Regions from separate parts of the Brevibacillus sp. HB1.2 genome, predicted to be linked through region 1. Evidence: riboswitches for the same ligand, from Rfam matches in the RefSeq annotation. Region 1 holds a riboswitch; the other holds the start of a gene.
What was found. Region 1 has a riboswitch for S-adenosylmethionine ahead of metK (methionine adenosyltransferase). Riboswitches for the same ligand answer to the same signal wherever they lie in the genome.
Positions count from the first base shown of each region.

Region 2: linked by a shared signal. The riboswitch ahead of metH (methionine synthase) and the one ahead of metK (methionine adenosyltransferase) in region 1 are both predicted to bind S-adenosylmethionine.

Region 1 is NZ_JABMIU010000005.1:372,493-387,680, forward strand. It holds gene HPY28_RS15550 (phospho-sugar mutase) at 1-923, shown strand, start outside; gene HPY28_RS15555 (glucose-6-phosphate isomerase) at 1,094-2,380, shown strand; gene HPY28_RS15560 (accessory Sec system S-layer assembly protein) at 2,794-3,744, shown strand; gene HPY28_RS15565 (SLAP domain-containing protein) at 3,838-4,800, shown strand; gene HPY28_RS15570 (SLAP domain-containing protein) at 4,841-5,836, shown strand; gene HPY28_RS15575 (S8 family peptidase) at 6,017-8,593, shown strand; SAM riboswitch class I at 8,655-8,756, shown strand; gene metK (methionine adenosyltransferase) at 8,890-10,095, shown strand; gene HPY28_RS15585 (polysaccharide deacetylase family protein) at 10,246-11,262, shown strand; gene HPY28_RS15590 (sensor histidine kinase) at 11,259-12,401, shown strand; gene HPY28_RS15595 (response regulator) at 12,435-13,142, shown strand; gene HPY28_RS15600 (glycosyltransferase family 2 protein) at 13,213-13,578, shown strand; gene HPY28_RS15605 (ATP-dependent helicase ComFA) at 13,728-15,188, shown strand, end outside.
Region 2 is NZ_JABMIU010000001.1:912,470-927,657, forward strand. It holds gene HPY28_RS04260 (endonuclease/exonuclease/phosphatase family protein) at 1-409, opposite strand, end outside; gene HPY28_RS04265 (peptide chain release factor 3) at 1,747-3,345, opposite strand; gene HPY28_RS04270 (carboxypeptidase M32) at 3,532-5,052, shown strand; gene HPY28_RS04275 (3-ketoacyl-ACP reductase) at 5,230-5,949, shown strand; gene HPY28_RS04280 (hypothetical protein) at 6,158-6,307, shown strand; gene HPY28_RS04285 (mismatch-specific DNA-glycosylase) at 6,423-6,998, shown strand; gene HPY28_RS04290 (phosphotransferase) at 7,072-8,061, shown strand; gene HPY28_RS04295 (bifunctional homocysteine S-methyltransferase/methylenetetrahydrofolate reductase) at 8,121-9,986, opposite strand; gene metH (methionine synthase) at 10,031-13,477, opposite strand; SAM riboswitch class I at 13,594-13,695, opposite strand; gene HPY28_RS04305 (YjcZ family sporulation protein) at 13,909-14,016, shown strand; gene HPY28_RS04310 (YcdB/YcdC domain-containing protein) at 14,084-15,188, opposite strand, start outside.

The DNA.
Region 1 (15,188 bases):
CGGTAAAATCACCAAATCCTGAGGAGAAAGAAGCGTTTCAGATGGCGTTGTCGCTCGCTCAGGAAAAGAAAGCAGATATCGTTGTTGCCACTGATCCTGACTGTGACCGGGTGGGAATAGCTGCCCGCGACAAAACTGGAGAATATGTTTTCCTGACAGGAAATCAAACAGGGGCACTTTTGGTAGAGTATTTGTTGTCTGTCAAAGCCCAAAAGGGAACCCTTTCATCTGGCGATACAGTATTCACTACAATTGTCACCAGTGAGTTGGGAAGTGCTGTAGCACGCAAATATGGTATAGATACGATTCTCACGTTAACGGGATTTAAATATATAGCTGAACAAATTCGTCTGTTTGAGGAGCAGGGAGGGCGCCAGTTTGTTTTCGGCTACGAGGAAAGCTATGGATATTTAGCGGATTCGTTTGTCCGAGATAAAGACGCTGTCATGTCTACTATGCTGATATGCGAAATGGGCGCCTTCTATAAGAAGCAAGGGAAGAGCTTGATCGATGTGCTAAACGATCTCTATGCCGAACATGGTTTCTATCAGGAAGGGTTAGAATCTCGCACATTGAAAGGAATCGATGGTTTGGAGCGTATTCAGGCAATCATGAACGATTGGCGGACAAATTCCCCTGTTACCATTGCTGAAAGTCCAATCGTGGAAAGCCGTGATTATGCAAAACAGATTGCTCTCGATACAAAAAGCGGTATAGAGACCACCTTATCTTTGCCGAAAGAGAACGTTTTGCAGTATTGGCTTGAGGATGGATCTTGGTTCTGCTTACGACCATCGGGAACGGAACCCAAGCTTAAGATTTATTTTTCTATAAAAGGGCAAAGTCAAGCAGAATCAATTCAACGAATGGATCAAATAAAGGCACAAGTTTTGAGACGTGTCGATGAAATTTCACTAGGGTAGATCTAGTTAAAGGCTTTTCACTTTTTCGTACTTGAAGTGAAAAGTCTTTTTGTTCCATTTGCTTATTCAATTTTTGGGCATAGTTCTTCCAGATTATCGCACAAATAGCCGATACATAAACAAGAGATAAGAATTTAGAGATCAGAGACGATAGCTTGGAGGTTTTATAAATGGGACTATCTTTCAATTTTTCAAATGCGCTATCATTTATCGATAAAAAAGAAGTAGACAATCTGAGTGAACTCGTAAAGGAAGCACATGATTTCCTTCATGAAAAGATGGGACCGGGTTCTGAATACCTAGGTTGGGTTGACTTGCCAAACAACTATGATCAAGCCGAATTTGAACGAATCCAAAGGGCAGCAGAACGCATTAGAAGGGATTCCCAGGCGTTTATCGTCATTGGAATCGGGGGATCGTATCTAGGAGCACGTGCCGCCATTGAGGCATTAACTCACTCCTTTTACAATCAGTTATCTGGTTCAACAGAGGTATATTTTGCAGGCCATAATATGAGTACCAGATACCTTACTCATCTTCTTGATGTACTAGACGGAAAAGATATATCTATTAATGTCATCTCAAAATCGGGAACCACGTTAGAAACGGCGCTAGCATTTCGAGTCTTTAAGGATTTCATAGAGAAGAAATACGGAAAAGAAGGTGCGAGAGAGCGCATTTACGTGACGACAGATAAATCCAGAGGAGCGCTTAAAAAGCTTGTAGAAGAAGAAGGCTATGAAACCTTTGTGATCCCTGATGATGTGGGCGGCAGGTATTCTGTTTTGACGGCAGTAGGGCTTTTGCCAATGGCTGTTGCTGGGCTTAATATAGAACGAATGATGGAAGGGGCAAGAGCAGCCTCTCATCACTATGACAATCCGGATTTATGGAGTAATGAGAGCTATCAATATGCAGCCGTCCGGAATGTATTGTATCGAAAGGGTAAGACCATTGAATTGTTGGTCAGTTATGAACCATCCCTACAATATTTATCAGAGTGGTGGAAACAACTGTTTGGTGAAAGCGAAGGGAAAGAGCATAAAGCTCTATTTCCTGCCTCTGTTCAATTTTCTACTGACTTACATTCTATAGGGCAATACATACAAGATGGGAGACGGGATTTAATCGAGACCGTACTATTTGTAAGTAATCAGCAAGAGCATCTATTCATTGAATCTGACCCTGCGAATATAGATGGGTTAAACTACTTGGCGGGAAAAACATTTCACGATTTGAATCGTATATCCTTCCAAGGAGTGGTCCTCGCCCATGTCGATGGAGGAGTACCAAATCTCAGTATCGAACTGGATGAAATGAATGAGTATACTTTCGGTGAATTGATTTTCTTTTTTGAAAAGGCTTGTGCTGTGAGTGGCTATTTGTTAGGCGTAAACCCATTTGATCAACCAGGCGTAGAAGAGTACAAAAAAAATATAAGAGCCTTACTTGTATAGTGAAATAACGAAATAAAAATGAAGCGGAAAAATCAGGGCAAAAGCCCTGGTTTTCTATTTTTTCCAACCATACAAAAAAAGAGCCAACTGAACGATTCAGCTGGCAAAAAGAAATTCCCCAAGTTATTTGTTTAGACTCCTATATTTTATCAATTACAAACAACGATGTAAACTTTATCTCATTATGGAAATGAAATACATAACCGGACTCTTCCATTCCTTGACACCATCTGCTTCATACGGGTATCCTAACATAACTACTATTACGAATGGCTCTGTTCTATGGTTGCACAAGCCGTATATTTGCTGTTTGTAATGCCAAGTTTTCTATGTTGCAAAAGGATGTCACTATGCTATAGTGGATGACGAATGCAAACTGTATATAGATGTAGAGAAAAGTTGGGAGCGACGATATGTTATCCTTCTTGAAGAATTTAATGGGGAATAAACCAACAGCGAAAGAGGTACAAGAGCAGGTTCAGGAGGAATCGATCTTGTCCGCTTCTGATACCGCACAGTCACATCAAGAAGAAAGCCAGGTACAGGATGCATCTTCTGGCGTCATCACAACGCTCTCCTTGCATGAATCATGGGAAGATAAGCTTAGTCAACAGGAGAAGTATTCGCTCTCCTTTATGGCTCAAGAACTGACTCCATTGCAGGCGGGAAATATCTCTCTGGCAGGGACTGCTCTTGTTCCGCATGATGAAGGGATTGAAGTGACAGCGTTCATCCGGAACAGTTCTGATGAACCTGTGCAGCTGAATGAGACGACACTGGTGGTACTGTTCGGTGATCAGGAGTTGTTTACCCGCCAGACATTTGATCTGAGCGAGATCGGGGAAATTCCACCACGTTCCGCAAGACCGTGGTCGTTTGTATTTGATAGAGAACACTTCCTGAAAGTGGATGTTCTTTTGGCAAATTGGAAAATTGCTTTTGAATTGGCCGAGAAGAAAATGGTTCTGCCACACCAATTGGAGCTAGAGGAATCCTGGATTAAGGCGCTATCTGAAGAACAGAAAACTTACTTGATTCAGTTAGCCAAGAATCTTCCTACATTAAAAGAGGGAGAGGTCAATATCCAGAGTGTACAGCTTGGGCGTTCGTCAGAAGGCGATATTCATGTCATGCTTCTGATACGCAATGGTTCTGCGCAGCAGACCCTTTCCCTGGAAAAATTGCCGTTGGCGCTGTTTGATGCCAGTGGAGATAAAGTGGCAGAAGGCTTATTTGAACTGGACGGCTTGACTGTAAATGCAAATACCAGCAAGCCATGGGTGTTTATTTTTCCGCCGTCAAGCATCCTAAAGGAAGCACCAGATTTGTCGCGTTGGAAAGTGAGCGTACCCCAAGGAGCTTGATTTTTTGAGTGGCCAATTTGCATGGGCTAGTCTAAAAAGTTTATGATGATAAGAGAAGCTTCGTTCGTGCCCGGACGTGTGAGGAGGTATCATATGTTTTCTTTTATGAAGAATTTGTTAGGTAAAGATCAACAAAAGCGCTCCCTGGAGGATCTGAAAAAGGAGATTCAGGAAGAGTCGACAATTGATTTAGCTTCCATGACTAGCAACGAAGTCGAAATGGATAGCAATGGTGGACCAGAAAAGTCTGCTACGAAGGCTGAGAAAATTCGAACTGAGCTATCGTTGAGCCCGATATGGGAAAGTGAGCTGGATTCGGAGAAAAAGTATACCCTCCGCTTTTTGCAAGCAGAATTGCCTGAGATGGTACCAGGCATGATTAGCGTAACAGGCTTCAGTATGATTCCACAGCCAAACGGAATGACTGTCGCTATGTTTTTCCGCAACGCCACAAATAAACCTGTGCGTATTAAAAACGTAGGATTAGCGATTTATCTGGACGACAAGCCTTTTGCGCGGATGAGAGTGGATTTGTCAGATATGGAGGCTATTCCACCGCATTCCAGCCGTCCATGGGAGGTTTTGTTCCCGGAAGAAAGCTATTTGCATGACAATTTCACCTTTAGCCGTTGGAAAGTGGTAATGAAGGCCGGCAGAAATTCACATGTTTGGCCTCGTACACTGGAGCTTGATCCTGAAATGGAGAAGCGCATGACTGATCGTCAAAAGGATCGTTTGGAAGCATTGACACAGTCTTTGCCGTTAGTTCCTATTAATACGGTGGAAGTAACGGGTTTTGACATCCGAAAGACCGAGGAAGGGAACCTGGTGGTAGCCATGCTTTTCCGAAATGGTCTCAACCATGATTACCGTCCGGAAAAACTCAAATTTACGATTTCGGATTCGGATGGAGATGTAGTTGCGACAGGTTCTCTGGATGCAAGCTCCATTCGTGTAAAGCCTGGAAACAGCCGTCCGTGGCTGATTGTATTCCCACCTAAATTTGTGAAAAAGCCTGATGCCGACCTGAAAAGATGGGCGCTTTCTGTAGAGTAGATCGCACATTTTTTAGGGATGGGAAAGAGGAGGTTGCTATATGAGTTGGTTATTGGAAAATTGGTTTGGTTCCAAAGAGAGCTTGGAGCAAGTACGCGAAGATATTCATGAGAATCTTCATAGAGAGTTTTATCTGGGTGTATCTGGACTGGATAATCCGCAACAATCTGCGAACCGTGTGGACTCGAAGGAACTGTTTTTGGTGATGAATGGTCCTTGGGAAAATCAATTGGATGACGCTGAGCAGGAGCTATTGCAATACGCGCATGATGAAATGCCTCCGGTTGTTCGTAACGAAGTCGGTATTATTCCGTTCTTTACGCAGGTTACCAATGATGGTTATCTGGTTCTTGTCTACATTCGCAATGCGACAGACCGCAGTGTTTTGCTACAAAAGCTTCCGTTGACTTTGGTTACGGAGGACGGAGAAGAGGTCGCGAAAAAAACGTTTGACCTGATTGCCTCAGGACCAGTAGGAGAAATGTCCAGTCGCCCGATGGAATTTATGTTCCGCTGGGATGAGTTCGACCGTATCCCTGAAAAAGAAATACCTCTGATGCTGACTTTTATCAAGCCTAAAAAGCACGGAGTAGAGGATAACCAAAATTATAACTGGGGTCTGAGTGCAGATGAGTCGGAGCAGTATTTGCAACAGGCTGAAGAGAAGAACCCCATTGCAGAGGGCGAAGTAGATTTGCAAGTCCTCGATATCAAGCCTGGTGAAGATAACGGCTTGAAAGTTATCGTTGCTTTCCGTAACGGATTAGGAAAGCGTCTGGAGTTTACCGAAGTGCCAATTATTGTTCATGATAAGGCTGGCGATACGGTAGCACGCGTACACTTCACGTTGGAAAACATGAAGGTAGAAGCGAACAGCCATCGCGTGTGGGCGTTCGATATTCCTTCCTCTTCCTTTAAAAAAGAAGCGGTAAATATTGCGGAACTGACTGCCTTTATTCCGAAAGCACAACAACGAAAAAAAGAAAAAGCTCAGGTAGCACCTGAAGTAGAAGACAATAAAGGTTTGTTACAGTAAGGAGAAAACCCTTTTTGCCGATGGTGAAAAGGGTTTTCTTCTGTGAGAATGTCCCAAATATTGGAGGATGAGGGTTGCATGTCCCCCTTTTCATCCGCTATGCTAAAGACCAGATTACAAATACCTGAATTCCTTTTAGACTGCTACTTTTGCAGGGGAGAGAAGGAAGGACTGTTTTACATGAAAAGACCAGTGAACATGTCAGTGACTGTTACATTAATGGTCACGCTCATTATGGCAAACAACCAATCAGTCTTCGCAGCAGCACCTCCGGCATCCAATGACTACTATTTGACCAACCAGCTACATCTAAGTCAAATTAAAGCAGATAAAGCTTGGCCAACGGTAAATAGCAATGAGCAGATTATTATTGCTGTATTGGATACTGGGGCAGATTATAAACACCCTGATTTAAAGGGCAACCTTTTACCTGGTGTGAATCTCGTCAATGCTGGGAAGTCAGCACAGGATGACAACGGGCACGGCACAGAAGTAGCCGGTGTTCTTGCTGCTAGTGGAAATAATAATATCGGTGTTTCAGGTGTTCTTTGGAATGCCAAGATTTTACCGATTAAAATCTTGAATAGCAAGGCGTCATCGGATGAAGAACTGATTGCAAAAGGTATCAATGTAGCCTTGGATCGTGGTTCCAAAGTTATTGTGATGTCCTTTAGCAGTATGGCTTACTCCAAGTCGTTGGCAGCTGCTGTACAACGTGCGGAGAGAAGTGGAGCCGTTTTGGTTGCAGCAAGTGGTAATGAAAGTAGCCGTGTGGCGTATCCAGCTGCCTATCCAACAGTCGTAGCGGTAGGGGCTGTGAGGAGTAACAATGAAGTCTTGTCTCAGGCAAATACGGGGCCGGAACTGAATTTGGTGGCTCCTGGGTTGAATGTATACACAACGAAGCTAGGGGGAAAATACGGCTCGTTTAGTGGTACTTCAGCAGCGGCACCGCAAGTAGCTGGTGCAGCCGCGCTCATTCTCGCTCGGCACCCTAATCTCAGTCCATTTGATGTGAGGCAATTGCTTTATCAAACGGCTACTGACTTGGGGGAGAAAGGATGGGATCGGAAGACTGGATACGGCTTGTTAGATGTCAACAAAGCAGTGAAAACGGCACTTTCTTACGACTTTTTAGAACCGAATGATTCTCCTTCCAAAGCGAAGGCGTTTCCGATTGAGTCACAAATACGCGGCAATTTGGGTCCAAAAGATACCGTAGATTGGCTGAAGATGGACATCCCTTACGATGGAAAGGTTAGCTTTACGGCTACAGTAACATCGGGTATTTCTTCGGCGGTGGCTGCTACCTTTTACCCTGAGAATCGTCAACCGATTACACAGTACTTCGGGAATGGCGATACGATAACGGTCCCGGTCAAGGCAGGAAGTATGAACATCCGCTTAATGCGCAATGGAGGCGTCAACAATGCTTTTAACTACGTGTTGACGAGTAAATTTACGATCAACCCTGACCGAAATGAACCGAACGATACACAAGAAACGGCCAGACCGCTTGTAGGGAACCAAATCAGTGTAACAGGCAATTTTCATGATGAAGGCGATCAGGATTGGTTCTCTTACTATGTTCGCGAGTACGGGCATTTAGATGTCACTGTAAGCCCTGACAACAAGAGAGTGGATCTGTTGCTGGGTCTTGGCAAACAAGCGCCTGGTCAAAAAGCAGTAGTCTGGGATCCTCTATACGATAATGGGACAAGGGACAATCCGACAGAGCGGGTCAGTAAAGAGGTGTCCCCGGGTAAATATTACATCCGTGTGAGCGAGTATTCGCGGAATGCAGTCAATGGCGAATACCAGCTGGATTTGGGGTACACACCAGTTAAAAAAGACTTCAATGAGCCGAATGACACCTATCAAAAAGCGTCTCCGTTAAGCGGTGGGACAGTGATGTCAGGAACAATTCCGACAGCAGCTGATCCCGACTGGTTCCAATTTACTGTCAATAGCGAATCATATGTGACATTCCGAGCGCCGTATATTCCTGTGGATAGTGGCTTTCGTTTCGCACTCTACAGCGATCGAAACATGAACTATGCGCTTGCTTCGACGAACGAGGTAGCCGAGCTTTCCAATAGTGGGAATGAAGTTATCGGTTTGCGCTTGCAGCCAGGAAAATACTATGTACGTCTCAATAGTGGTACTTCGTTCAAATATGATTCGTACCGACTCACGGTGACGCAGCAGAAATTGATAGCGGGCTATCGCGATATTTCGGACCACTGGGCGCGCTCAGAGATCGTCAGACTTAGCTCTCGCGATATTGTAAATGGATTCAATGATGCTTCGTTCAAGCCGAATCAGGCAGTGACCCGTGCAGAGTTTGCGACGATGCTGCTTAAATCGATGCGTGCGACCGGTTCCAAGGTAGCGACTACCTATACAGGAAACACGACCTTCCGGGATATGAAAAAGCGGCACTGGGCGTATCACAACCTAGGTGTAGCCTATCAATTAGGAATTTTGAAAGGGTACCCGAAGAATGAAATGAAGCCGGATCAGCCGATATCGCGTGCAGAGATGGCGGTCATGATCGCACGGGCACGTGATGTTTTAATGTATAACCGTGGTACCTCGAATTATCAGGATGTGCCAACGAGTCATTGGGCTTCTCCTGCCATTGAAGCTTTGACATCTAGAAAGTGGCTCAGTGGTTACGGTTCTTCCTTTAAACCGAATGGAAGGGCAACTCGTGCAGAGGTAGTAGTGGTACTTTCTAAGGCCTATCAAATATAAGTAAAATTTTTCCTATTGACATCTCTGAAAAAAACAATTATTCTATTATCCGTAATGGATACTCTTATCCAGAGCAGGCGGAGGGACTGGCCCTATGAAGCCCGGCAACCGATCTAGAGCGGTGCTAACCAGCAGAACGGACATCTGTTCTGGCCGATAAGAGGATGAAGGAAGCAAAAAACGCTCAAACCTTTTCCTCCTAAAAAATGGAAAGGGTTTTTTATTTGCGTTTACGTAGATAAAATCCTGACTCGGCTACCACACTATTTGTATGAGGTCAAAGGAGGTATTTTCTCATGGCTTTGCAAAAAGGTCGTCGTCTGTTTACATCCGAATCTGTAACCGAAGGACATCCGGATAAAATTTGTGACCAAATTTCCGACTCCATCTTGGATGCGATCCTGTCCAAAGATCCAAACGCTCGCGTAGCTTGCGAAACTTCCGTAACTACTGGTTTGGTTCTCGTAGCAGGTGAAATCACTACAAACACTTATGTAGATATCCAAAAGCTCGTTCGTGAAACCATTCGTGAAATCGGTTATGACCGTGCGAAATTCGGTTTTGACGCTGACACTTGCGGTGTTATTACTGCAATTGGCGAGCAGTCCGCTGACATTGCACTTGGTGTAGACCAAGCATTGGAAGCACGCGAAGGCAAAATGACTGACGCTGAGATCGAAGCAATTGGTGCTGGTGACCAAGGTTTGATGTTTGGTTTTGCTTGCAATGAAACACCTGAGCTGATGCCACTTCCAATCAGCATGTCCCACCAATTGGCTCGTCGTCTGACTGAAGTACGTAAAAACGGAACACTTGCTTACCTCCGTCCTGACGGAAAAACACAAGTAACCGTTGAGTACGATGGCGACAAACCAGTTCGTATCGATACAATTGTTATTTCTACCCAACATGCTCCTGAAACAACTTTGGAGCAAATCAAGCAAGATCTGGTTGAACACGTAATCAAACCAGTTGTTCCAGCTGAACTGTTGGACGCTGAAACCAAATACTTCATCAACCCAACTGGCCGTTTCGTAATTGGCGGACCACAAGGGGATGCTGGCTTGACTGGCCGCAAAATCATCGTAGATACTTACGGCGGTTATGCTCGTCATGGCGGCGGTGCGTTCTCCGGTAAAGATCCGACAAAAGTTGACCGTTCCGGTGCATACGCAGCTCGTTATGTAGCGAAAAACATCGTGGCTGCTGGCCTCGCAGACAAATGCGAAGTACAAGTTGCTTACGCAATTGGTGTAGCGCAACCAGTTTCTATTGCAGTAGATACATTCGGCACAGGTACGATTTCCGAAGAAGCTCTGGTGAAATTGGTTCGCAAACACTTCGACCTGCGTCCTGCTGGTATCATCAAGCAGCTCGACCTGCGTCGTCCTATCTACAAACAAACAGCTGCATATGGCCACTTCGGACGCAATGACCTGAATGTTCCTTGGGAGCAAACAGACAAGGCAGAAATCCTGAAGCAAGAGGCTGCTCAACTGTAATATCATGAATGACATAAAAAGAGCCTGGTGTTGCTACTGGGCTCTTTTTCATTTTAGGAGCAAAGTCATCCAATTATTGGGCCAATTGTTGCACAGGAATTTGTAGGACTGTGTCGAATCTCCTAGTGAGGAAGTAGAGGAGGGGTTTTTTTGCCGAACAGAAGGCTCTTCCTGATCGTGTTTCTTACTTTTTTGTTTTTTGCAGTGGCTATTGGGTTGTTAGGCGAATCTTTTCTGGAAAAAAAGAATAAACAAGAAGTGCAACCTTTTCCCCAAGTGGATACGTCTATAAGCATAAGTGAGACAAAAAATGCTGAGCCAAACGTCACACTAATTGAAGAAGCAGCGGTTCAAACGAAAAAGTGGTATAACAATCAGGTTGTGGTTTTGACGTACCATCATGTCACGGATCAATCGAATCAGCGGTATGTCATAGCTCCTGATCAATTTGCCCGACACATGAAATTTTTGCATGATAACGACCTGAATCCGATTTCGTTGGATGAGTTCCTGCGATTTATGGAGACGGGTACCTTACCGACTGAGAATGCTGTTTTGATTACGTTTGACGATGGGTATGAGAGTTACTACACAGAAGCATTTCCGATCTTACGTACATACGGCTACCCTTCAGTGAACTTCGCGATTGCGGGGCGCTTAAGAGATGTAGCTGATCGAAAACGGGAGAATATGACGCCACCACTTACGCGTCAACAGGTTAACGAAATGATTCATTCGGGGCTGGTTACAATCGGTTCCCATACGTACAGTCTGCATGAAGAGGAAGAACGAAATAAGTGGGGCGATCTTGGCCCAGAAACAGCTCCGGTCTATCTGAAAGACTTGCAGCGTTTAGAGGAAGAAAAAGAGTACAGGGACCGACTCTATGTGGATTTCAGTATATCTCGCGTTAGTTTAAGCGAATGGATGAAGCAAGAGATCCAAGTCATCTCGTTGCCATTCGGCTACACAAGTCCAGTCGTACTGGAGACAGCTCGTCAAGCTGGCTACCGCTATGTATTTACATCCAATCGTGGATTCGTAAAACAGGGAACAGATCCGTTTGCCATTCCACGCAATGACATGGGACTGCGAGATGTTGAAGAAGAGCACCTCCAACAGTTGTTCACGAAGGCTAAAAATGAGTTTGAAGGAGAGCAATCATGAACAAAGCGATAGACATCAGCGTGCTGGACGGGGTGATCAAGCGAACGATTGAAACCGTAGAAACGAGTAAAACCCAAATATTTGATATAGCTGAAAACGCCAGACAGCATGGCAACTCATTGAAGTTTGATTTACATGAACTTCGACAAGAAATTTCCAAAGTGATTCAAAAAGTCGATGCACTTGAACTGGCGTATCGCAAATCGCGCAACAAGCTCGTGTTGGTCAGTCGTAATTTTCATATGTACACGGAGGAAGATATCCGGGTTGCGTATGAAGAGGCGAGCCGTATTCAGGTAGAGCTGTCCATTTACCGCGAACGGGAAAATAATTTGAAGCGCAGAAGAAATGATTTGGAGCGTCAACTGCGTACCTTGGAAGAAACCATCGTCCGTGCAGAAAAGCTGGTTTCTCAAATGGGCGTTGTGCTAGGTTACTTGACGGGTGACTTAAGCAAGATAGGCGAGGCGCTGGAATCGGCTAAGCAGCATCAGTTGATGGGCTTAAAGGTAATCCAGGCTCAGGAAGAAGAGCGCAAGCGTGTCGCACGCGAAATTCACGACGGTCCAGCTCAATCGATGGCGAATGTCGTGCTGCGTTCGGAAATTGTAGAGCGCATGTTGAAGAACGAGCGCATTTTGGAAGCGCAAATGGAACTGCACGAGCTGAAGGAAATGGTACGCTTGAGCTTGGCGGATGTTCGACGTATTATTTTTGATTTGCGTCCAATGGCATTAGATGACTTAGGGCTAGTACCTACCTTGCAAAAATATATTCAAACGTGCGAAGAGCGTATTCAGTCTTCCATCGATCTGGTAGTATTTGGTGTGGAGCCTCCTTTGCGCAGTTCGGTAAAGGCTGCGATCTTCCGTTTGGTTCAGGAATGTCTGAACAATGTGGAGAAGCACGCAGGCGCTACGACAGTTCAAGTGAAGCTTGAATTTGTACAAGATTCGTTAAGTCTTATCGTCAAAGACGATGGGGTTGGGTTCGATCTGGAAAAACGCATGGCGAATGGCAACTCTTTTGGACTCTTGGGAATGCGTGAGCGTGTACAGCTCTTAGAGGGCAGTGTTGAGCTGCAATCCGCTCCGGGAGAGGGAACCAAGGTTATATTCCAAATACCGATAAAATTGTGACATGATACGTAAATAAGTACTGGGGGATGAACCATGGATAAGAGACAGCAAGAACTCCGCATCGTGATTGTAGATGACCATCAATTATTTCGCGAAGGCGTAAAGCGAATATTGGAAATGGAAGAAGATTTCAAGGTCGTCGGGGAAGGTGCGGACGGAGGAGAAGCCACAGTATTGGCGGAAGAGCACAAACCGGATGTCTTGTTGATGGATATTAACATGCCGAACATAAATGGCGTTTCTGCTGCAGAAAATGTGATTTCGGTAAGCCCTTCTACTCGTGTGATTATGCTCTCGATTCATGATGATGAGGGATATGTGTATCGTACACTCCGCGCTGGAGCGTCTGGCTACTTGCTGAAGGAAATGGGAACGACAGACCTCGTTGATGCTGTGCGTGTAGTGGCGAGTGGTGGTGCATACATACATCCGAAGGTGACGGGCAAGCTGATTGAAGAATTCCGTCGTCTGAGCGAGCAGGAAGGGACGGCAGAGCGTAGCTTCTCCGTAGATGAATCGCAAGCCATCGATCCAAAAGTGATCGAGTCGCTTACACGTCGCGAGCGGGAAGTATTGCAGCTGATGGCAGAAGGGAAAAGCAATCGTGCCATTGGGGAATTCTTGTTTATTAGTGAAAAGACGGTTAAAAATCACGTTAGTAGCATTTTGCAAAAGCTCAATGTGCAAGACCGGACACAAGCTGTTGTCATCTCCATTAAAAATGGCTGGGTGAAACTGTAGGAAGCGCTTCCTATTTGCACGCTGTTCAAGCCGTGCGGCATACCTTGGTATAGGAGGAGGTATGACCGTGATGGAAGAGCTGATTGTATGGCTTTTGGCAGCATTTGGCTGCTCCTCTTTGTTGGTAATGATCGCGGAGCGCTGGACCAATCGGACGGATAGCGCGAGCGAGCTCCCGCATGAGCATTATCGGTTGCTGGTGCGCAATTCGGAACAGGTGCTGGAACGTGTAGTGCGGAGTCTGCTGTTTCGCTCGTATTGGAGTGGCAGACCTATCCGAATTACCTTGATAGATGATGGATCAGACGATGATACGAAACAGATGACAGCTGTCTTGAATCGTTATCCGTACGGACAATGTTTGGGAGACGGACAGGAGGATATGGCGGCTGGAACCATCGTCATTGATCTGCGGGAGAAAAAAGAGGGAGCATAAAAGTTTGTTAAGCGTAAATATTACGAGCTGTCGACAATAGATCGGCGGCTTTTTTATTTTTCTACGGCATGATTTTGGTTCCGAAATTTATTTGCCGGACCTATCTGTCTTTTTGCACACTAAGGGCAAGAGGGCGGGGGAGTGAGCGTATGCGTGAGTATTTGCTATATATCAAAGCTTGCGGCGGATCAATACCACAGGTGCAGACTTATGTTACGCCGAGCTTTTCTGTAGATCGTTCTTTTTGGCAGGAGAGAGAAGGATGTGTCCTGCATGTCATCGGGAAGACATCGTCGCTTGCTCTGGCCTTTTCCTTGCGTGCAAAGGTGAACGGGTATTTGATGGAACAAGTCGGCAAAGGACGGATGCTGACTGATGGATATGTAAAAGAGTTGAGAGCACTGGCGGTAAGTAGCGTGTGCGAAGCGAGCAACTTATATGGAAGGGAAGCAGCGAGTGTACAGGACCGCCGAGAGCAGAGGTGGTTTTCTTGGGAGTCAATCGAGGAGAGTGTGGAAGTTTCTTATCTAGGTAGCAAAGAATCGGGGAAATTGCCGGGTGCTCGGTTGGGCTTTTTGGGTGGTCACGAGCTTCTTCGAAGGAGCTCATCTCGGGTGAATATACAAGAAGCTGTTTTGAGAGAGATTTTGGACGGGCGTGCGCTCCTTTGGGATGAAGTGGAGTCCTTGCTGAAAAAGCGAGGGGTGGACGTGTATGATTTGTCAGCCATTTTGCATGCATTCGTGCTTGCAAACAAAGCGGAGTGGCGACCTGGTATTCGTTTTACGGTCATAAATGGATGGTGGCGCAATCGGTTGGAGTTGGTCTGTGAACGTTGCGGAAGCGCAGGAGAGCAGGTGGAGTTTACTTATTGTCATACGTGTGAGCAAGGGTGCGCTTACTGCACAGCTTGTTTAGGGATGGGCAGGAGTAAGTGTTGCACTCCGTATTTTTTAATGGATGTAGGAGAATCTCTTATCCGTAGCGCAGACCACTTGCAGAACGTGGCGAGATTGGAGTGGGCAGGGAAGTATTCGGCAGATCAATCGCGGGCAGCTGAGCGAGCGCGTTGCTTTGTTGCCAATCCAAGACCAGGGCTATCGGAGTTTTTGATCTGGGCAGTTTGTGGAGCGGGCAAAACAGAGTTGTTATTCCCTTCGGTTACAGAGGCACTTACTGCTGGCGGTCGCGTTTTGATTGCGACACCTCGAAAAGACGTCGTACTAGAGTTAGCCCCGCGTATTAAGCGAGTCTTTCCCGGGGCTAAAGTGATTGCTGTTCACGGTTCGAGCTCAGAGAAGTGGGAAGAGAGTGACATCACGATTGCGACCACGCATCAGGTCATGCGCTTCCATCGGCGTTTTTTGCTGGTGGTTCTCGACGAGGCGGACGCGTTCCCTTATCATAATGATCCTGTTTTGTATCGCGCTCTATCCAGAGCGGTGAAAAAAAGTGGGAAGCTCCTCTATTTAAGTGCAACACCTCCGGGATATTTGCAAAAGCGGCTCATTAGAAAAGGACGCTCAACCCTAGGCTCGTCTGGGGCGATACCGCTATTCTCAGATACACATGTTCTGTTACCTGGACGCTACCACGGTGCTACGCTTCCT
Region 2 (15,188 bases), on a different contig from region 1:
CCGATACCTTTACCCTGTCTCCCTCGTTCACCTGGACATTTGGTTCATAGACAAAGATCCCTTCCGACGTGCGGGGATCACTGTCCGGCTGGGTGTCCTGCATGTAAAAGCCTGTTACGCTGTTGCCGTCCTTCACCACTGCTGTCACGATACCTTCCACGTTGCTCACCGCGGCCCCTTCAAGCGGCGATCGGTGAGCCGCACCTTGGATGTCATGAATACGGACCGTGTCCGCCATCAGCGTCACGTCTCCAGGAGTGTTCCGGTCTGGTTCGGGCAGGCTTAGTCGATTTTGCGGCGCCAAGCCCCCCTGGCGCAGAAGCACAACTAGAGCAACGGAAGCGACAAGCACCAAAAATGCCAGCGCCGGCTTTTGCCAGCGTCTGTTGTTCCTACTCGATGTTCTCATACTCCTATTACCACCTTTTCACTTATGTTAATCACTCCGTATCGAAAACAACCTGACCCGCAAGTCAGCGCAGCTTGCGGGTCAGGCTTTGCAGAAACCTCCTCTGTCATTTCCCGCAAGTCACTGCGAAAACATATTTTCCACAGAGTTGTTACTCTGATAAATGTTTAGCGTTGAATTCTGTGCATGACGGAATCGGGACCATCATTAGTTTACTCTTTAACAGCATTTACACTGATTTCGATGCTGTTTTCCACGCTTTAGGCATATATCGATGATCTGTTTTATCGAGCGTAATACCTTTGCTCCAGAACGGATAGTGCTCTTCCCAGAAGGTAACCTTCACACCTCCCATTTGTCCCCTACAATCGTAACATCTATGGAATTTGACAATAATCAGGGAATTTGCAAATGTTATGTATTCCAATGTCATTGTTCCAAAAAACTCATCCGCATGGCATCAAACCGTGGTTCTGCATATGGCATTACTGTTTCCAAAAGGTTGTGTCTCTATGCGCCTTCGGGCCAGCGAGCTGCCATAATGTTACGTCGTTTTGTTCGCCAATGCGCAGATGAAGGAAATCGCTGACATGTTATGTAGAATCGCGGAGGATAATATGTCACACGTCATGCGAGGACAATCATCTGTTTGTGCTTGAGATGCAAGCTTCCGTACCCGCGTATTTGTTTGTACAGCGAGGCAGCCCCTTTGGCTTTTCCGTTCTTTGGTAGCATAAAAAAATCCCCTCCGTGAACAGGTTAAACTGCCCCGGTGTCGTAGCCACCTAAAAGAGTCAGAGGCAGTCCAGGACACGAAAATAAAGTCCTAGACTGCCTCTGTTTCATTGACCTAACGTACCTGATAGCGTAATGAAACACATCTTCTTAAAATGAGAATGATTCAAGTGCTGCACAGCTCTGTTTATTCCCACGATACGGTGACCTTGAAGCAATCGATTGCACGACTAGATTTCCATAACATCGAACACGCGGTGAAGCTAGCGGAAAATATCGAAATTTACCTGCATAAAACAATCAAATCCCAGATACGAGGTCTCTATTATCTATATCAATTGATTCTTTCGTCTATCTATATCAATTGATTCTTTCGTCGGGCTGTTCAGAAAAAACGTAAGCTGCCCGTTAGCGTAATGAAGCATCGCCAGTCTACTACTATATTTTCTCAGTCTACTACTTTATTTTCTTTGAACATCCGTATTCGTTGTACTCCAACAAGTGGATACCTGTGTCGCCTGTGCCAAAGTAAATGTCGTGCAAGACAGGCAACTGCAAAGAGGGCCTCACCGTAATCGGGAGGCCCTGCATTTCTTTTTCAATTAAGAATGAACGGATTTCAAACCAAGAGAACTCTCGTGGAACTTGATATTCGAGTACTTATCCATCGCAACACGCAGCTGGTACTCGCTCTCAAACAGCATAACGGGACGGCCATAACAGTCGGAAACAGTTCGATTCTTCACAGCATCGAGGTCTGCTTTCTCCCCTTCGAGCCAGCGAGCGATTTGATACGGCATACGAGTCAACATGATGTCTACCCCGTACTCGGCTTTCAAACGGTATTCCAGTACCTCGAACTGCAGCACACCTACCACACCAAGAATCAGCTCTTCCATCGGATGGGTACGGAATAACTGCACCGTTCCTTCCTCGGTCAACTGCATGATCCCTTTTTGGAATTGCTTGTGCTTCATCGCGTCCTTCACCATCACCTTGGAGAAAAACTCTGGCGAGAAGTGCGGCATTTCTTCGTACTCAAACGTTTTTCCAACACAGAGTGTATCACCGATCTGGAAAATGCCCGGGTCAAAAAGACCGATGACATCTCCCGCGAACGATTCGTCGACTATTTCGCGGTCCTGTGCCATAAACTGTACTGGCTGCGCCAATTTGATGTCTTTGCCAAGACGGACGTGCTTGACTGACATTCCCCGCTCAAACTTTCCGGAGCAAATACGCAAGAAAGCGATGCGATCTCGGTGAGCTGGATTCATATTGGCTTGGATTTTGAAAATGAAGCCGGAGAACGCGTTCGTATACGGATCGATCAAGCCTTCTGTACTTTTCTTCGCAGAAGGTGCTGGCGCCATTTGCAGGAAGTTATCCAGGAATGTTTGTACACCGAAGTTGTTGATGGCACTACCGAAGAAAACAGGTGTCAGTTGTCCTTTGTTGATCAGTTCAGGATCGTATTCATCTCCCGCAACATCCAGCAGGGAGATTTCATCCTGCAATTGCTGCCACAGTTCTTGACCGACACGATCACCGATTAGTGGATCTTCTGCTCCTTCTACAGGGAAAAAGGAAATATCCTCGTGCTGTGTATTGTTTTGATACAGCTCGACACGAGACTTCATGCGGTCAAATACACCGCTGAAATAGCTGCCCATCCCAATCGGCCAGTTCATCGGATAAGAACGAATACCCAGTACGCGCTCAATTTCTTCCAAGAGCTCGAATGGATCTTTACCGTGACGGTCCAGCTTGTTCACGAACGTAAAGATCGGAATACCCCGCATCCGACAGACCTTGAACAGCTTGATCGTCTGTGCCTCTACCCCTTTTGCTACGTCGATAATCATCACAGCAGCGTCAGCAGCCGTCAGCGTACGGTACGTATCTTCACTGAAGTCCTGGTGACCAGGTGTATCCAAAATGTTGATGTGGTGTCCGTTGTATTCGAAATCCATCGCACTGGACGTTACGGAGATTCCACGCTTTTTCTCGATCTCCATCCAGTCGGAGGTAGCGTGCTTGGAATTTTTGCGCCCTTTGACCATCCCTGCTTCACGGATGGCTCCGCCGTAGTAGAGCAGCTTTTCCGTCATTGTCGTTTTACCCGCATCCGGGTGGGAGATGATGGCGAAGGTACGGCGTTTTGCTATCTCATTTTCCCATTGGGGATTGGATTGACTCATCTTCATTCTCCTGTCATCGCAAATAAGTAACTCATTTGTTTCCTCTACGATTATACCGACAAATGCTTGTCGCATCCACCTAGTAATTTTTCATTAAACCGTTATAATATTCAGTAGTAAAAATTTTTTGACTGCATGACTTACATATTAATTACCAGAATATTACAATTTTACAGGAGGAATCCTATGTCAACGACTGTGGAAACACGTACGGCCGAATTCCGTGACTATGTGAAGAAAATAACCAGCTACACGCAAGCACTGAACGTTCTTTATTGGGACAAGGCTACACAAGCGCCTCGCAATGGAATGGATGCCCGTTCTGAAATCATCGGGACTTTGGCTGGCGAGCAATTCAAGCTGGCGACGTCTAAAGAAATGGAAGCGCTTTTGACGGAGCTGAGTGAGCCATCTGTCCTCGAAACATTGGATGAAATTACCCGTCACAGTGTGCTGGAATGCAAAAAGGAATTTGACCGCAACAAGAAAATACCTGCTGACAGGCATCAGGAGTACGTCGTGCTGACCGCCAAAGCAGAAACGGTGTGGGAAGAAGCTCGTGCCAACAACGATTTTTCCATGTTCCAACCGTACCTCGAGAAAATCGTGAACTTCCAGCTCGAGTTCATCGAGTATTGGGGTCATGACGGTAAAAACAAGTACAACACCCTCTTGGACATGTATGAGCCTGGCATGACTGTCGACCAGCTCGATCCGATCTTCGCCACCTTGCGCGAGAAAACTGTCAAGCTGGTAAAAGCAATCGCCGACTCCCCGAACAAACCAAATACATCATTTTTGACGAAAAACTTCCCTGTGGCAGACCAAGAAGCATTCAGCCGTTATATCCTCGAGAAAATCGGGTACGACTTCAAGTCTGGCCGCATGGATCGCAGTGCGCATCCGTTCTGCACCACCTTCAATCCTGGTGATGTCCGCATTACGACGCGCTACGCTGAAAATGATTTCAACTCTGCGCTCTTCAGTTGTATTCACGAGGCTGGCCACGCGATGTACGAGCAGAACATCAATCCTGACCTGCTGTTCACTCCTCTGTGCGATGGTACCTCCATGGGGATTCACGAATCTCAATCCCGCTACTGGGAAAACATGGTCGGACGCAGTCTGCCGTTCTGGAATCACTTTTTCGCGGACTTGCAAAAAGCGTTCCCTACTCAATTCGAAGGTGTGTCCGTAGAAGACCTGCATCGTGCGGTTAACGCTGTTACTCCTTCCTTTATCCGTACGGAAGCAGATGAGTTGACGTACAACCTGCATGTCATGATCCGCTACGAAATCGAGAAAGGCTTGATCAATCAAACCATTCAAGTGGCTGATCTGCCAAAAATTTGGAACGAAAAAATGAAAGAATACCTGGGTGTCGAGCCACCGACAGATGCACTGGGTGTGCTTCAGGATGTACACTGGTCAGGTGGAATGATCGGCTACTTCCCTACTTACTCGCTGGGTAATGTGTATGCGGCACAATTCGTCCACGTTATGGAGAGTGAGATCAACGGCTACGAAGAACTGATCGCAAAAGGCGATTTCGCTCCAATCCGTGAGTGGCTCAAGGAAAAAATCCATCAGTACGGTAAAATGAAGAGCCCTCGTGAACTCGTTCAAGCGATTACAGGCGAAGGTACAAATGCGACTTACTTGATGAATTACCTTGAGAAAAAATACACAGACGTATACAAGCTGTAAGCAGTTATCCCCTTGCTATCCAATGTTCTCCCTGCTCAGGGAGGACATTTTTATTTTGCAAAGTTACTTTTCGTAACCTACGTACATAAAAGTGCATCCTTCCCCTCGAGGATAAATGCTAGTACACTGCACAATATACATGAGATTCCTATTGTCTTGAAAAAGGAGTGTTATCGATTGGCTATCGATCTAAAAGGAAAAACCGCAATCATTACAGGAGCAGGTAAAGGCATTGGTCGCGCTACTGCAATTGCTTTGGCAAAAGAAGGCGTGAATCTTGGACTCTTGGCTCGCTCTGAGGAAAATTTGAAGCAAGTAGCCAAGGAAATAGAAGCATTCGGCGTGAAGGTCGCGATTGCCACAGCAGACGTTTCCAACTATGATGACGTCACGACAGCCGTTACCTCTATCAAAAATGAACTGGGTCACATTGATATTCTGCTCAACAATGCAGGCGTCGCTAAATTCGGTAAATTCCTGGAGCTTGAAACGAGCGAATGGGAACAAATCATCCAAGTCAATCTGATGGGTGTGTACTACGTCACTCGCGCTGTACTCCCTGGCATGATTGACCAAAACTCCGGTGACATTATCAACATCTCCTCCACTGCTGGACAAAAAGGAGCTCCTGTCACCAGCGCGTATAGTGCATCCAAGTTTGGTGTTCTTGGTCTGACTGAATCGTTGGCTCTCGAAGTGCGCAAACACAACATTCGCGTAACGGCGCTTACGCCTAGCACAGTAGCAACCGATATGGCTATTGACTTGGGTCTGACCGACGGAAATCCTGAAAAGACCATGCAACCTGAGGATATTGCTGAGTTCGTGGTTAGCCAGCTGAAGCTGAACAAACGCATCTTCGTAAAATCCGCTGGACTGTGGTCCACCAATCCATAGAAATGGCACGGCAAAAAAGCGAAAAGAGTCCGTTCGTACAGGCGGATTTCTTTACGCTTTTTTTCGAAGCCCTGTGAAATCGCTTCCTTTTTGTTCACGTTCTATCCACGATTTCTTCACGCCTTATTCACACCTGCCCAACCAAAAATGCCCTCAACTGGAGTATGATGAACATGTAAAACATTTCCACAAAGTGGAGGGTATCCTTATGATACAAATGCTGTCGAATTGGTTGTGGGGTAACGAAGAACAAGAAGTCGTTCCATTCGAGACGAAAAGATACGTCCGAAATGAAATGGATCAATTCACGTTCAATGAGCCACAGCAAGTGCTGCCGTATCCGCTTCCCCAGTTATAAGATCCAATACTTGATCGAATATAACCTGAAGCTGCCGAATCTGGCAGCTTTTTTTGCTCCTTTCTGAAAGCGCTCACTGATGTGCTACAATGTGGTAAACAGGAGGGGTTCGCTTTTGGTCGAGTTCACAGAAAAATGGTTGCCCACATACATTCGCCGCGATTTGGCGGTCTTATTTTGCGGTATCAATCCAGGGCGTATATCAGCTACGACGGGTTTCCACTACGCCAATCCAGCCAACCTGTTTTGGCGTGGATTGTACGAAGGCGGCCTGACACCTCACAAGCTCTTGCCCGAGGAAACCGCTACCCTCTTAGACTACAACTACGGTATTACCGATCTGGTATCACGCCCTACCCGCTCCGCAACAGACCTGCGCAACGAGGATTATGCCACAGGGGCAGAGCTGTTCGTCCAAATGATCCAGACTTACCGGCCTCGTGTCATTTGTTTTAACGGCATTACTGCTTTTCGTCACGCGACTGGACAAAAAAAAGAAGCCATTTCACTGGGGCTTCAGCCAATCAGGTACTTTGGGACAGAAGATTGGTCTGGCAGCTATGTGTTTGTCGTCCCGTCTACCAGTGGGGCTAACGCATCTTTTACACGTGAGGAACGAATCGCCAAGTTTAGTGAGCTGAGTCATTTTTTACGCGAGATGAATTGGCACCCTCTTCCCGCGCCTAAGTAGATCCTTTCGTGTCAACCACTCCTCTTCTTCCATACAATACTTGTAGCTCTGTACGCAAGGAGGGGCATCAGTAGTGGACGACCTCATCAAAAAAATCCAGAACAGATACGACATGACCGTTCTGCATCACAAAACCATTCGGGATACATCCAAATCATTCGTCATTTACTTGGAAACAACCAATGGCAAATTCATCGGAAAAGCTTTCCCTCTGCAAAAGGAACGTTTACATTTCATTCTGAATGCAGAAGCGTATTTGCGCAAAAACGGCGTACTCATCCCCGACATTCAACGAACCAAAAATAATAAGCGTTACATCACTCATAAAGAAAATCTTTTCGTTCTGCACCAAAGGCTATCCTGGCCAAATATTGCGTATAACTCCCCTATTCGAATGGAACGGATCGGCATGGTATTAGGCAAATTTCATGCGAGGTCGCTCGGTTTTTCCTCCAACCATGGCATCCTTTACAATGGCGCAGAAAAATGGTCCGTGGAGTACAAAACAGATTTAGCTGCCATTGAGAAGTGGGAGCTTCGACACGCTGGGAAGAATGATCAAAAATACACTGCGCTCGCGGATTATCTTCCTTTTTTTAAACAAGCCGGGATCACAGCCAAGGAACATTTGATATCCTCTCCATACTTCTCGAAATGGAAAAAGGAACCCCTAAGCAATCACTATCTCTGTCATGGAGATTTTAACAATGGGAATTTGCTCGTCAGTAATCAAAGAATTGCAATCATTGACTGGGAGGATGTTCGTTACGATTTTCCGTCCAAAGACATTGCCCGTGTTCTATCCCTTGCGATGCGAAAAAATGAGCAGTGGAACGAAGAATGGTTCTCTCATATATTGAGTGGCTATCTCCAAGAAAATCCCCTATCGATTGAGCAACTGCATTTGCTCTTTGTCGATCTCGCATTCCCGCATATCATTGAACGTTTCTTACGCAAGAAGCTGTATGCCCAGATGAGCCTTGCTGAGATTCAACAGTTTTGCAATCGGGAAGCTCTCAAGACCGCCTATATGTTAGACGAGATGAAGGCCCATGTATATTAGACGCAAGGCTATAGCCTGTCTATACACATAGGCCTTCCCTATTTTACTGATGTATACCGCTAAGTCTGAGCCAGCTTCACTAATGAGCTTTGCTGGCGCGTGTATTGAATGAGCTCTGCCGCCATCTCGTAATAATTGAAGGGTGTAATCAGATAGATGCCATTGAAGTAACGAACGGCCGTGTCGACCAATTCCTTCGCGATTGCGATCCCTTCCTGTCGGGCGGCCTCTCCCTGTACCTTTTTCATCCGTTCCAGAGCTTCTGTCGATAGCTTGATTCCTGGCACTTCATTATGCAGGAACTCCGCATTGCGCGAGCTGGTCAACGGCATGATCCCGATAAAGACAGGAATGCCGATATGCTTCGTCGCCTCGTATACATTCCGGATGGACTCAGCATCGTACACAGGTTGTGTCATAATGTAGTCCGCGCCTGCCTCGACCTTTTTTTCCAAGCGGGCAACGGCAGCATCCATATTTCGGACATTCGGATTAAAGGCTGCGCCCACGATGAACTGGGCTTTTTGCTTTAACGGACGTCCTGAGAACGAAACGCCTTCGTTCAACTGCTTCACCATGCGAATCAGATCAAAAGAGGTCACATCAAATACCGAGCTGGCACCTGGCAAATCCCCAAAGCGCGATGGATCCCCAGTAATCACCAATATTTGGTCGATCCCCAAAGCGTGCAGCCCCATTAAGTGCGATTGCTGCCCAATGAGATTACGGTCCCGGCAAGCGATGTGTAAGAGCGGATCGATTCCATGTCTGCTCTTCATGAGTGCTCCGAGAGCCATGTTGCTCATCCGCACTGTCGCCAACGAGTTATCCGCCAACGTAATGGCGTCCGCTCCTGCCTTGTGCAGCTCGCAGCATCCATGGAGAAACTGGTCTGCATCCAGATCACGCGGTGGATCAAACTCGACAATGATCGTCGTTGCTGTTTTTACGCGCTCGACAATGCTTGGTTTCTCCCTCTCCCTCGTGTTTTGCACAGAAATCGAAGGACGATCACCTGCTACGATGGTCGGGTTCACACGCGCTTGCGGCTCAAGTGACTCAAGTGCATCCGCAATCGCCTTCACATGTGCAGGTGTGGTTCCGCAGCATCCGCCAATCAACCGTACCCCCTGCTCACGCAAGCGAAGCGCACTCTGTCCAAAATATTCAGGTGATGATTTAAAAGCGTATTCGCCGTCAGTCATCCCCAGACGCCCCGCATTCGGGAATACGGATAAAAGTGCATCTTCTGGAATCACTGTATTTTCAAACGAGCGTAGCAATTCAGCGGGACCAAGGCGACAGTTTAGTCCGATCACGTCAGCTCCTGCGGCTTTTAGCTCGGAAAAAGCATCTGTCAAAGCGTAGCCATCACGTGTGCGTCCTACTTCCAGAGTGGCTAACTGCGCGATTACAGGGACATCTGTGAGCGGACGGATTACCTCGATCGCCAGAAGCAGCTCCTCCAAGTCCACGAACGTCTCCAGAATCAGTCCATCTACGCCAGCATGCAACAGAGCAATCGCCTGTTCCTCATACTGGTCACGGTATTCGTCCAAAACCTTTTTCTTCACCCGTCCAGCCAAAATCGATCCGATGCTCCCAGCCACATAAGCATCATCCTGTGCGGCTTCCCGTGCAATGGCGACTGCTAGCCGGTTAATCCGCGCTACCTTATGCTCCAGACCGTAACGGCTCAATGCATCTCGGTTGGCAGAATACGTATTTGTCTCTAGGAAACGTGCACCGGCCTGATAGTAAGACGTATGAACTTCATGTACCAAACGCGGGTTGGATAAACACAGCTCTTCAAAGCTGACGCCAACCGGGACGCCCAGCCCGTGCAGCTGGGTCGCCATCGCACCATCTCCGACTAGCAGGTGGTCTTTCAAATAGGCTCGTAAATCTTTCTTTCTCGTCGTCAACTCAATCCCTTCTCTCCCCGTTTCATTTATCTTTACTACTTTCCTTACACTTCAAAAATAGACGGACCTGCGTTGAAATAACGTGCTTCAGGATGTGCAAATACCATCGCCGATACGGAAGCTTCTGGCTCCATCATGAATCCCTCTGTCAGCTGAACGCCGATATCCTCTGGACGCAACAGACGGAACAACTGCGCCTGATCTTCCAGGTTCGGGCAAGCAGGGTAACCGAAGGAGACACGAATGCCCTGATATCTAGCACCAAAGCGCTCGAGCATCGTCATCTCAACCGGATCAGGAATGCCCCACACGTCGCGCATGACGTGGTGAATTCGCTCTGCAAATGCCTCTGCCAGCTCCAATGCCAAGGATTGGAGGACATGAGAGCGCAAGTAGTCACCACGCTCTTTTAGCTCTGTAGATTTTTCGCGAATCCCTCCCCCAGCCGTTACGGTCAGGAATCCGACATAATCCATTTCCTTGCTCTCCACTGGTCGCAAGAAGTCGGACAGGCAAAGATGAGGTTCTTCCAGCTGACGCGGGAACGAGAAGCGCTCCAGCAGCTTGCTGTGGTCTTTTGGATCATAAACCAAAATATCGTTGCCATCTGACTGAGCCGGGAAGAACTGATACACGCCGTGTGTCGTAATGGTTCCTTTTTGCTTCGCTTCATTTAATAGCTCTTCCACAATGCCGTACAGTTCCAGTACCTTCTCGTCGCCTGCCTCTATCAATCTATCTACATTTCCGCGAACACCGAGGTGTTTTCCGAGGAGCATCCGCAGGTTCAAATACGGTTGCAGATGGCTGAGCGGGTATTGTCGCAGAACATGTCGTTCACAATCTGGTGGCAGGTGGATCGGAACCGTTCTGCTGACGGCTGAGCGAGCTGGCAAAGGTGCTTTTTTCTCCTCGATAACAGGTTGAGCCGTTGCAACTGCTTCCAGGAGATGTTGCTGTTCCTCTACCAAGCGATCACGTTCTTCCGGATTTTGCAGACGATTTACGAGATCCAGACCATCCATGGCATCTTTTGCGTATAAAACAATTCCACGGTATTCCGGTGCGATCCGGTTCGATGTGAACTTGCGCGTCAACGCCGCACCGCCAACCATCATCGGGATATCAATGCCTGCATCACGCAGGTCTTGTGCTGTAATGACCATTTGCTGTGCGGATTTTACCAAGAGTCCAGACAGACCGATGGCATCCGGCTTTTCTTCTCTGCATGCGGCAATCAGTTGCTCTGGTGGTACCTTGATCCCCAGGTTCACGACATTGTAGCCATTGTTTGACAAAATAATTTCCACGAGGTTTTTTCCGATGTCGTGCACATCGCCTTTGACGGTCGCCAGCAAGATTTTCCCCTTTGCAGCGGCATCGCTTTTTTCCATGAATGGCTCCAGAAACGATACGGATGCCTTCATGACTTCTGCACTTTGCAATACTTCTGCCACGATCAACTGGTTGCCGTTGAACAGGCGACCAACCTCTTCCATCCCAGACATCAGCGGACCGTTGATGATCTCGAGCGGTGTGTATTTATCCAGAGCCAGCTTTAGGTCTTCCACCAGGCCATCCTTGGAGCCTTCGACTACATAACGGGCCAAGCGTTCTTCGAGCGTTAACGAGGAGACTTCCACACTGACTTCCTTTTTCTTTTGGCGATAAAATTCGGTAAAGGCCGCCAATGTCTCATCATTTGTCTCGAATAGAAGAGCTTCTGCCAGCTTTCTCTCGTCTTCTGGAATCGAAGCGTAGCGCTCCAGCTTTTCCGTGTTGACGATGGCGTAATCAAGCCCTGCGAGAGTTGTGTGGTACAAGAAGACCGCATTCAGTACTTCCCGACCCGCAGGAGGCAAGCCGAAGGAAACGTTACTGACACCTAGGATCGTCTTGCAAGCAGGCATTACCTGTTTAATCAAACGAATTCCTTCTACGGTTTCCTTGGCAGAGCCGATGTATTGTTCATCCCCTGTCCCTACTGGAAAGACGAGTGGATCGAATATAATATCCTGTGGCTTTATGCCATACTGGTTGACAAGAATGTCGTACGAGCGTTGCGCGACCTCCAGCTTCTTTTCGCGAGTGATAGCCATACCCGCTTCCTCAATCGTTCCAACGACAACGGAGGCACCGAACTTGTGAATAAGTGGAACCACTTCCTCAAATCGCTCCAAGCCGTCTTCCAAGTTAATCGAGTTGAGGATGGCCTTCCCTTGCGAATAGCGAAGTCCCAGCTCCATGACCTTGGCATCTGTCGAATCGATCATGAGGGGCGCTTTTACTTTTTTCACGATGAACTGTAGGAATTTTTCCATATCTTCGTATTCATCACGGTCGGGGTCAGCCAAGCATATATCGATGACATGTGCGCCGCGCTTCACTTGTGCTCGGGCAATATCAGATGCTTCTTCATAATGACCAGCTGCAATCATTTCACGGAATTTTTTGGAACCGATGACATTGGTCCTCTCCCCTACTAGCAAGGGACGATTGTCATCTTCGACGTAAACAACCTCGATCCCGGAGACTGCGCTCAGCGGTTCCACAGCTGCACTGCGCGGCTTGCAGTCTTTCAATGCTTCTGCCATCGCTTGAATATGGTCAGGCGTTGTTCCGCAGCAACCGCCAGCGACGTTTATCCAGCCCTGATCAGCGAATGCCCGCATTTTCGAAGCAAGTCCCTGTGGCGTTTCATGGTAATGGCCGTTCTCGTCTGGCAAGCCTGCGTTCGGATAACAGCTAACCGCACATTGGGCAATTCCTGACAGTGTCCGCAGATGATCACGCATAAACTCTGGTCCTGTCGCACAATTCAGACCAATGGAGACTGGCTGTAAATGCTCTAAGGAGATGTAAAACGCCTCGATGTTTTGGCCAGCCAGCGTTGTGCCCATCGGCTCAATCGTACCTGACAGCATCACCGGGAGCTCCTGTCCAAGCTCTTCAAAAGCTTTGCGAATCCCGATTCCGCCAGCCTTGACGTTTAACGTGTCTTGCGAGGTTTCCAATAGAAGAACATCGGAGCCGCCAAGAATCAGACCTTTTGCCTGACGATAATACGCCTCGACCAGTTCTTCGAAAGTGACACCGCCTGTCAACGCAAGGGTTTTGGTCGTAGGTCCCATTGCACCTGCTACAAAACGCGGCCACTCCTCCGTAGAATAGGCATCCACCGCTTCTCTGGCCAAGCGGGCTGCGGCTATATTGATCTCAAGGTCTTTTTCTGGCACATCGTACTCAGCCAAAACGATGGAAGCAGCACCAAATGTATTTGTCTCGACGATGTCTGCGCCCGCCGCTAAATATTTCTCGTGAATGGAACGGATCACATCTGGTCTGGTCAGGTTCAGGAGTTCATTACAGCCATCATAGGCTTCACCGCCGAAATCATCAGCAGTCAGGTTTGCCTGTTGAAGCATGGTGCCCATTGCACCGTCCAGAATCAGAATTTTCCGGGAAAGTTGTTCGCGAAAAGTTGGTTTCATTGACGTGCCCCTTTTCTACCTTGCATCGGCTTATTCTCCGTAATTGGGTAAATAAAAAAATCCTCTTCTTTGAAAGAAGAGGATTTGTCAGCAGATACGAAAACGCCTGAGACATCCTCTTATCTTTCAAAGCACGTAGCTTTGCTGGAATTGGCACCGGATTTTTACCGGTTGCCGAGGCTTCATCAGGCCAGTCCCTCTGCCTCTCTGGATAAGAGTCGTACACTTGTCATTTAGTTGTTTTGCGAAATGTCTTGAATGTTTGCAAGTATCTTAACACCACCTTTGTCTCCCCGTCAATTGTGAATTGTCTATTTTTTACTGAGCCTCTCCTCTTACGCGCCCATTTTTGCCTAAGCTGGGCATCCGCCCAGTCCAATATCCGCATTCGTGTATAGACTGGAGTATAACGGAAAGGAGGGGAAACAAAGATGAGTACATCATTCTGCGGAAACGGATTCTTCGGTGACTGCTTCGCAATCGTGCTCGTGCTGTTTATCCTGTTGGTAATTATTGGGTGTTCGTGTGACGACTGTTAGATAAGTGTTTAAAAAAGGCTATCCCAAAAGCCATCAGGAATGGCTGCGGGATAGCCTTTTTTTCTTGTTATTTGGTGATGATCTTGCCTGTCACGGCATCCAGAGTAATATATTTGAGCGCCAGCTTTTCGTCACTCCACGGCACATACGCCAGCTTTGGTTGAGCTAATTTTTGCCCATCCACATCTCTCCTCAAATAGACCAGCTTTAAAGGCATGACGCGTAAATACGCCTCAACAGCCTTGTCTTTCGAGACGATCTCGTCGGATGCTGGAAGCTCCACCAACTCGTGCGTCTCTCTGTAGTTTTCAAACTTTGTCACTTTGCCAGAAGACGGATCGACTGTTACTGAATAAGCCGCTTTTTGCCCGCGATCCTGTACTGGAATGCCATCCTTGCTCATGAGATATCTGAATTCCCATTCGCCCGATGACACAGGATTCGTTTCGCCTGGCTGTATGACTTGTGCCAATTGCACTTCTTTTATGCCTGGATCAACGTATTTAGGCAGAAAGGCAAGTGCAGCCTCTTCCGCTTGCTCGCGTTTGACAGTCACTGCTGTATCGGAACGAGGTGTTCCCAGCCCGACGACACTGCCTGTTTCTGCAAGGACTTCTACGCCGATATACTTGTCATTTTTATCATTCCAGACGTATTCCTTGCGTCCGTCACGGTTACTCTCTCTATAGGTCGAGTCATCCACTTGTATGCCGAATTCCGCTTGAAGCAACGCTTTTGCCTCATCCTTGGAGCGAACCTTGACGTATTCCTTTGGAGATTCGATCGGATGGGCTTCCTTCGTATTCAACTGATCATAAGCAAGCCCGTTATCTCCCGTTCCATACACCGTCTTGCCATTTGTCGCGTCGATATACCACTCCTGACCATCTTCACGTCCTCTTTGCATGAAGGAAACAGCTGGTGTGTACTCCAGAATGGGCTGCCACATATCCCCTTGTTTTGATTGTGGCTGTATTCTCGGATTCTGCACGTACCGAAGCTTCATATGCTCGCTCAGCTCTTTGATGGCTACCTCTTCTGACACAGCAGTCGATACATCCGGGTACTGCGACGGCTCAAATGATTCGAGGTCCTTACTGAAATATTCGAGGTGGCCAGAGTCGGTTGTTTCGATGCTTATTTCATCAGACAACACCGGCATCCCGTTATAG